Regions from separate parts of the Paraburkholderia sp. RL17-380-BIE-A genome, predicted to be linked through region 1. Evidence: riboswitches for the same ligand, from Rfam matches in the RefSeq annotation. Region 1 holds a riboswitch; the other holds the start of a gene.
What was found. Region 1 has a riboswitch for glycine ahead of gcvT (glycine cleavage system aminomethyltransferase GcvT). Riboswitches for the same ligand answer to the same signal wherever they lie in the genome.
Positions count from the first base shown of each region.

Region 1 (4,195 bases):
CGTGATCGCCACGCCGAACGACACGCACTTCGAACTGGCGCGGCGCACGCTGGAAGCGGGCAAACACGTGGTGGTCGACAAGCCGGTCACGCTGAATGCCGCCGACGCCCGCACGCTGGCCAACATCGCACTCGCCCGCTGCAAGCTCTTCATGCCGTTTCACAACCGTCGCTGGGACGGTGATTTTCTGACCGTGCGCGACCTGCTCGCGAGCGGCGAATTGGGACGGATCACGCAATACGAATCGCATTTCGACCGTTTCCGGCCGGAGGTGCGACAGCGTTGGCGTGAAGAAGCGTCGCGAGGCGGCGGTCTGCTGCTGGACCTGGGGCCGCATCTGGTCGACCAGGCGTTGGCCCTGTTCGGCACGCCGCAGAGCGTGTCGGCCACCGTGCGCACGCATCGCGACAATGCCAGCGCGCCTGACTACGTGCATATCCAGCTCGGCTACGGTGAGTTCGAAGTGGTGTTGCATGCCAGCGCGTTGACCGCGCTGGTCGCGCCGCGCTTCTCGATTCACGGCACGCGCGGCAGCTATGTGAAAACCGGGCTCGACACGCAGGAAGATCAATTGAAAGCCGGCCTGCGGCCCGGCGACGAAGGCTTCGGCGCGGGCAATGCGGCCGGGTTGCTGCGCGTGCTGGAAGGCGATCAGGAAGTCGAGCGCGAGCTGCCGACGCGTAATGGAGATTACGTTGGCTTCTATATCGCCGTGGCCGACGCCATCCAGAACGGCGTGAAGTTCCCGGTCAGCGCTCAGGACGCTGTGGACGTAATGACAATTATCGAACTCGCCGCCCGGAGTTCGGAAGAAGGCGTCCGGCTGCCGTTCGAGCGCGTTCGCTGAACTGTTTGCCCGCGCGTCGAAACGCCTTGTGTACCTAAAATGGCACTTGCCGCCTCCCGCGCGGGCCACGATCCTGACGGACCCGAAAGGAACATAACGTTACAAATAAGAACGCGCCGCCGGTCAGCGCGCTCCGGCAGTCAGCCGTTGCTACCCAAGTAGCAAGACAAAACGACTATGACTTCCGGAGAGTTCATGCCCCGTACTATCCGCGCGCTCGCCGCGTGCGCCCTGCTCAGTTCGCTCGCCGCCTGTGTGGTGACGCCTCAACCCGCGCCGGCACCGCGCCCCAACCCGCAGCAGATCGCGGATCAGCGCCTGCGGCAGGTCGACGGCCGCATCGAGAATCTCAGCCGCCGTATCGACAATCGCGTGAATCAGGGCTATTACCCTCCTCCGCAAGGCGGCGCGCTGCACCATCGTCTCGATGTGATCCGTCAGGAAGCGCATGACATGGCCGCGCAACACGGCGGTGGCCTGTCCAGCGACGAACAGCGCGTGCTGAATCAGGAACTGGACAACGCGGCACACGCCATCGGCGAATAATCGCGCGCTCAGGCGCCGAAGCAGTGCAAGCGCGGGCATCGCGTCCCGCGCTTTTTTGGCGAGGACAAGACGCCGCGTCAACCGCCGTGCCGCTCGCGGGCCTAGATTTGACAAGCCCCCGGCCCTCGCGTACATTCGCCGCACGCGTCGGGAGAGCGCGCTGGCCGCAGGAAACCGCAGGCCGCGCCGCCGAAGGGGCACACCCGCAAACTCTCAGGCAAAAGGACCGACCGCGTCGAAGAACCCGCGTTGAATCAAGCTCAGCGCACAGGTTTTTCGCACTCTGGAGAGCGGCAGTAGCCGTCTGCGTCGTTATAAATCGAGCGGATCTGGCAGGCTGCCCACCGAAGGGGCGCGCGTTTCACCGTGACGAATTCACATTCTCACGGCAACGCAATCTCTCAGGTATCGAGGACAGAGGGGCCATGCAACGCATCGCTCGCAGCTAAAAGGCCGCGAGGCGTAGCGCCGCATGGCCTTTTTTGTTTCGCGAGATGCCCGAGGCCCCATGACCGAACTCAAACACACCCCGCTCAACGCCACCCATCGTGCGCTCAATGCCCGCATGGTCGATTTTGGCGGCTGGGACATGCCCGTCAACTACGGCTCGCAAATCGACGAACACCGCGCCGTGCGTACCGACGCCGGCATGTTCGACGTCTCGCACATGTGCGTCGTCGATTTCACCGGCGAGCGCGTGCGCGCCTTCTTCGAATATGCGCTGGCCAATAACGTCGCCAAGCTGCAAACGCCCGGCCGCGCGCTGTACTCCTGTCTGCTGAACCCGAACGGCGGCGTGATCGACGACCTGATCGTCTATTACTTCGGCGAAGATCACTTCCGCGTGGTCGTTAACGCCGGCACCGCCGACAAAGACATCGCCTGGTTCGGCCAGCTCAACGCCGAAGGCAGCTTCGGCCTGACCATCACGCCGCGCCGCGACTACGCGATCGTCGCCGTGCAAGGCCCGAATGCTCGCGAGAAAGTCTGGCAAACCGTGCCGGCCGCGCGCGCCGCCACCGAAGCGCTGAAGCCGTTCAACGCCGCCCGCATCGAAGACACGCCGTTCGGCGAATTGACCGTAGCCCGCACGGGCTATACCGGCGAAGACGGCTTCGAAATCATCGTTCCCGCAGATCACGTCGAAGCGCTGTGGAACGCGCTGCAGGCGCAAGGCGTGCGCCCGGCCGGACTCGGTGCGCGCGACACGCTGCGCCTCGAAGCCGGCATGAATCTGTACGGCCAGGACATGGACGACAACGTCTCGCCGCTCGACGCCGGCCTCGCCTGGACGGTCGACCTCAGCTCGCCGCGCGACTTCGTCGGCAAGGGCAAGCTGGAAGCGGACGGATCGCAGGCCGCGTTCGTCGGCCTGATCCTGCTGAAGGACAACGGCAAGGCAGCAGGCGTGCTGCGTGCTCATCAGAAAGTCGTCACGCCGCAAGGCGAAGGCGAAATCACCAGCGGCACGTTTTCCCCGACCATGCAGGAATCGATCGCCTTTGCGCGCGTGCCGAAAGGCGTGCAGCCGGGCGACACCGTTCACGTTCAAATTCGTGACAAGAACGTTCCCGCAAGCGTGGTAAAACTGCCGTTCGTGCGCAACGGCAAAGTGCTCGCGGTTTAAGCAAGCCGGCGCGTGCGCAAACCTTCACAAGAAAACGCCGGGCCGCCCCAAGTTTTCTTGTTCCCCCTCGGGGGAACCTGGCGCGAAGCGACAGGTTTGGGGGCCCTTTAAGTCATTACCGAATCACACCGCATAGGAGCATCCGATGAGCATCCCGGCCGATCTGAAATACACCGAATCGCACGAATGGGTCCGTACCGAAGCGGACGGCACGCTGACGGTCGGCATCACCGACCACGCGCAGGAAGCGCTCGGCGATATCGTCTTCTTCGAAGTCCAGGAACTGGGCAAAACCGTGACCGCCGGCGACACCGTCGCCGTGATCGAATCGGTGAAGGCCGCTTCCGATATCTACGCGCCGGTCTCGGGCGAAATCATCGAAGCGAACACGGCTGTCGCCGACACCCCGGACTCGGTCAACACCTCGCCGTACGAAAGCTGGCTCTTCAAGATCAAGCCGGCCGCGGACGCCACGCAAGACCGTCTGATCGACGCCGACGCGTACAGCAAGTCGATCGGCGCCTGATTCACCTTTACGTTTAACCCGATTGGTGCGGCGCGTCCCTCGCGCAGAGATAGCCGCACCGCCAGGAACACCCATGAAGCTCGAACACCCGGATCGTCTGATGAACCGCACTCCTCTCTCGCTCGCCGCGCTCGAAGTGCATGACGCCTTCGCCGAACGGCACATCGGCCCGGATGCGGCCGACCAGCACGCGATGCTCGAAGCCCTCGGCTTCGCGTCGCGCGCCGCGCTGATCGACGCCGTCATTCCGAAGACGATCCGCCGCACCGAAACGCTGCCGCTCGGCCCCTTCGCGCAACCGAAAAGCGAAGCCGAAGCGCTCGCCGCGCTGCGTGAACTCGCGGACAAGAACCAGGTGTTCCGCTCGTATATCGGGCAGGGCTATTACAACGCGCACACGCCGACGGTGATCCTGCGTAACGTACTGGAAAATCCGGCGTGGTACACCGCGTACACGCCGTATCAGCCGGAAATCTCGCAAGGCCGTCTGGAAGCGCTGCTGAACTTCCAGCAGATGATCGTCGACCTGACGGGTCTGGCGATCTCGAATGCGTCGTTGCTCGACGAAGCAACCGCCGCCGCTGAAGCGATGACGCTGCTGCAGCGCATCGGCAAGCCAAAGTCGAACGTGTTCTTCGTGGCCGACGAC
Region 1 covers NZ_JARESQ010000011.1:172,408-176,602, forward strand. The annotation lists gene P0D68_RS20190 (oxidoreductase) at 1-847, shown strand, start outside; gene P0D68_RS20195 (YdgH/BhsA/McbA family protein) at 1,043-1,393, shown strand; glycine riboswitch at 1,541-1,623, shown strand; glycine riboswitch at 1,667-1,821, shown strand; gene gcvT (glycine cleavage system aminomethyltransferase GcvT) at 1,902-3,020, shown strand; gene gcvH (glycine cleavage system protein GcvH) at 3,166-3,546, shown strand; gene gcvP (aminomethyl-transferring glycine dehydrogenase) at 3,620-4,195, shown strand, end outside.

Region 2 (4,195 bases), on a different contig from region 1:
GAGCGCAACTGGTCGCTCGACGATCTCGCGAAACTGAGCGGCGTGAGCCGCGCAACCCTCTCGCGCCTCGAAAACGCCGCTGTCAGCCCCACGGCGAGCGTGCTCGGCAAACTCTGCGTGGCTTACGGCCTGCCCATGTCGCGCCTCATGCACATGGTCGAGGAGGACTTCGCGCCGCTCGTGCCGCGCGACGCCCAGCCGCTCTGGACCGACGCCAGCATCGGCTTCCGGCGGCGTTCCGTGTCGCCACCCGCGCAGGCGTTGAGCGGCGAGGCGCTGGAATGCGAACTTGACGCCGGCGTGCGCATTACCTACGACGCGTCGCCGCGGCCCGGCCTCGAACATCATCTGATCCTGCTCGACGGGCAGTTGCAGATCACCGTGGACGGCCAGCGCCACGACCTGCAACCCGGCGACTGCCTGCGCTACCAACTGTTCGGCCCCAGCGCTTTCGTGACGCCCGCGCACAGCGCGGCCCGCTATATTCTGTTCATCGTGTGAGCCAGCATGAGCGCGACCACCCTCACCCCTTTCTCCGCCGACGACCTCGTGCGTCATCTCCCTGAACTCGGCGCGCTGCTGGGTGCGTGCGTGCATGACGGGGCCAGCGTCGGCTTCGTGATGCCGTGTGGCGCCGACGAGTGCGAAGCGTTCTGGCGCATCAAAGTGCTGCCTTCGTTGCGTGCCGGCGGCCTGGTGTTGCTAGTCGCGCGTCAGGGCGAAGCGATTGCGGGCACCGTGCAACTGGATTACGACACGATGCCGAATCAGCGGCATCGCGCCGAGGTGCGCAAACTGCTGGTCCATCCGGCGTTCCGCCGTCAGGGCATTGCGCGGGCGCTGATGACGGAACTCGAACGCCATGCGCATGGATTGCAGCGCAGCCTGCTCACGCTCGACACCCGCACCGGCGACCACGCCGAGCCGCTCTATACCGCACTGGGTTATCGGACAGCAGGTGTGATCCCGGGATACGCGCGTGGCACGCACACCCATGAGTTCGACTCGACCACCATCATGTACAAGGCGCTATGAGCGAAGCGCGGGCCCGGCCTGTGCGCCTCACGCGGTCTTCGAATATTTGAACGTGCCCTGCGCGCTGGCGATCAGCAGCTTGCCGTCCACCCACGCCTCGCTGCGCGAGGAAAAATCGAGCGGCCCGCGCGCTCCAGAAAACCCTTGGCGGTGACCAGTTCACCGAGTCCCTTGTCGAGATAGTTGGTGGTCAGCGACAGCGTGAACGCATGCCGCGCCGGGTCGCCGCTCGGCGCGAAGATTCCCGCATAACCCGCCGACGCATCGAGCAGCGTCGCGATCGCGCCGCCTTGCAGCACGCCCTGGCGATTGAGCTTGCTGGCATCGATCGGCATGACCAGTTCCGCGTAACCGTCGCGCCATTGCGTCAGGCGAACGCCGAGCGATTCGAGAAACGGGTTGTCGATGGGAAAGTCGGACATGAGCATGCCTTTGTGTTCGAGATGAAAAATGCAAGGCGCGCTCAACGGCGCGAATCGAGCGCAATGCGGACCGCAAGTCCGGCGAGCACGGTGCCCATCAACCAGCGCTGCAGCAGCAGCCACACCGGCCGCCCGGCGAGAAACACGGCAATCGAGCCCGCCATGCTCGCGATCAGCGCATTGACCGTTACGCTGATGACGATCTGCACGCAGCCGAGCGCGATCGACTGCGCGAGCACGCTGCCGTGCCCCGGCGAAATGAACTGCGGCAGCAGCGACAGGTACATCACCGCGATCTTCGGATTCGCGAGGTTGGTGACGAGTCCCATGGTGAAGAGCTTGCTGCGGCTGTCGTGCGGCAGGTCGCGCACCTGGAACGGCGAACGGCCGCCCGGTTTGACCGCTTGCCAGGCCAGATACAACAGATAGAGCGCGCCGCCGAAACGCAATGCGTCGTACGCGTAGGGCACCGTCAGCAGCAGCGCGGTAATGCCGAACGCCGCGCAGAACATATAGAACACATAGCCGAGCGCCACGCCGCCAAGAGAAACGAGGCCCGCGCGACGCCCCTGACAGAGCGATCGCGAGATCAGGTAGATCATGTTCGGCCCAGGCGTGAGCACCATGCCGAGCGAGACCAGACCGAAGGCGAGCAGCGTTGTGAGGGCGGGCACGGCATTCTCCTTGGCGAATGAAAGTCGGACAGTGCCGCCAAATATAGCCGATGCCGCCGATTTCAGCGTCGCGGCCGGCTTGAGAAATTCGCATTGGCGTATGAGCCGCATTCATGTTCAATTGCGGCGCTTCTGGCCACTTCTTGTGCGGTGACTCGCACGAAACACTTGCGGCGAATTATTTTGAACGGTATCGTCGAGCCGTTCTGCAATGCAGCGCGGGAGAGATCGTCAGAAATTCGGACGACGCCGACGGAGCAACCGCCCCGGAAACTCTCAGGCAAAAGGACCGCGCAGCAGGAACATCTGGAGAGCGGCGCACCGGCATACCGCGTGCGCCCACCGAAGGGGATTCTCCGCGCACGGCTCATCACTCATGACGGGCCGGCCGCCGCGGGGAAGAAACTCTCAGGTACATGGACAGATGGGGCATCGACGCCGGTTTCGACACGAAATCGACACCGGTGATGCTCAACTACTCTGGACCATGACATGTCACGAATCGCCATTATCGGCGCCGGCATTACCGGCGTCACGACCGCTCACGCCCTCGCCCAGCGCGGCCACCACGTCACCGTTTTCGAACGCCACCGCTATGCGGCGATGGAGACCTCGTTCGCCAACGGCGGGCAGTTGTCCGCCAGCAATGCCGAAGTCTGGAACAGCGCGGCCACCGTCATGAAGGGACTGCGCTGGATGCTCACGCGCGACGCCCCGCTGTTGCTCAATCCCACACCGACCTGGCACAAGTACTCGTGGATGGGCGAATTCCTGCGGCAGATTCCGCACTATCGGGCGAACACCGTCGAAACCGTGCGGCTCGCGATCGCCGCGCGCGAGCATCTGTTTTCGATTGCCGAGACCGAAGGCATCGACTTCGATCTCGAACGGCGCGGCATTCTGCATATCTACAAGACGCGCAAGGAATTCGACGCCGCCAGCAAGGTCAACGCATTGCTGCGCGAAGGCGGCCTCGAGCGCAGCCCGGTGACGGCGAGCGAGCTGCATGGCATTGAACCCACGTTGCACGGCGATTTTTACGGCGGATTCTTCACGCCGTCCGATTCGACCGGCGATATTCACAAGTTCACGCGCGGCCTTGCTCAGGCGTGCGTGCGGCACGGCGTCGAATTTCATTACGATGCCGAGATCACCTCGATCGAGCAGCCTGCCGAGGGCCGTTTTACACTGGCGGTCAATCTCGAAGGCGAATCGCAGCGCTTTGCGTTCGAACGGATCGTCGTCTGCGCCGGGGTGAAGAGCCGCGATTTTGCAGCCATGCTCGGCGACCACGTGAATATCTATCCGGTGAAAGGCTATTCGATCACCGTTTGTCTCGATGACGAAATCAGCCAGCAGCGCGCCCCCTGGGTGAGCCTGCTCGACGACAGCGCGAAGATCGTGACGAGCCGCCTGGGCGTGGATCGCTTTCGCGTGGCCGGCACGGCGGAGATCAACGGCTTCAACCGGGATATCCGTTCGGACCGGATTGCACCGCTAGTGGACTGGACGCGGCGGTATTTCCCTGAGGTATCGACCTCGCGCGTGATTCCGTGGGCGGGCTTGCGGCCGATGCTGCCGAGCATGCTGCCCAAGGTGGGCCGTGGAAAACGGCGTGGCGTGTTCTACAACACCGGGCACGGACATTTGGGCTGGACCTTGTCGGCCGCAACCGCGCAGGCACTCGCGGGCGCGATTCAGTAGGCGTGATGCGGCGGTTTCGCTAACGGCGGTGGCTCGCCATCACAGCCGTCGCCAGATTTGAACTCCCCGTGCTGCTGGAGTTTGGGCGGCGGCTGTGGCGCGAGACCGCAGCCGTCAGCCAATGGCAGATGCTCCATTTCTGCTAGTGTTCTTCCATCCGTGTTACTTCGGTGGAGAACCCATGCCGCACGCCCGCACCGCAAAAACCAAGGCACACAACACACGCCTGAGCGACGCACAGATCGCCATGGAAGCGACGCGGCGTCTCGCCTGGGACGCCGCGGTTCCCGACCATGCCGTGAAGGTCCAAGTCTCGCGCGGCCGTATCACGCTGCATGGCGAGTTGCAGCGCGACCAGCA
Region 2 covers NZ_JARESQ010000008.1:111,253-115,447, forward strand. The annotation lists gene P0D68_RS15575 (helix-turn-helix domain-containing protein) at 1-501, shown strand, start outside; gene P0D68_RS15580 (GNAT family N-acetyltransferase) at 508-1,035, shown strand; partial or broken gene P0D68_RS15585 (PaaI family thioesterase) at 1,063-1,457, opposite strand; gene P0D68_RS15590 (LysE family translocator) at 1,499-2,131, opposite strand; glycine riboswitch at 2,341-2,433, shown strand; gene P0D68_RS15595 (D-amino acid dehydrogenase) at 2,624-3,835, shown strand; gene P0D68_RS15600 (BON domain-containing protein) at 4,017-4,195, shown strand, end outside.
Region 2: linked by a shared signal. The riboswitch ahead of P0D68_RS15595 (D-amino acid dehydrogenase) and the one ahead of gcvT (glycine cleavage system aminomethyltransferase GcvT) in region 1 are both predicted to bind glycine.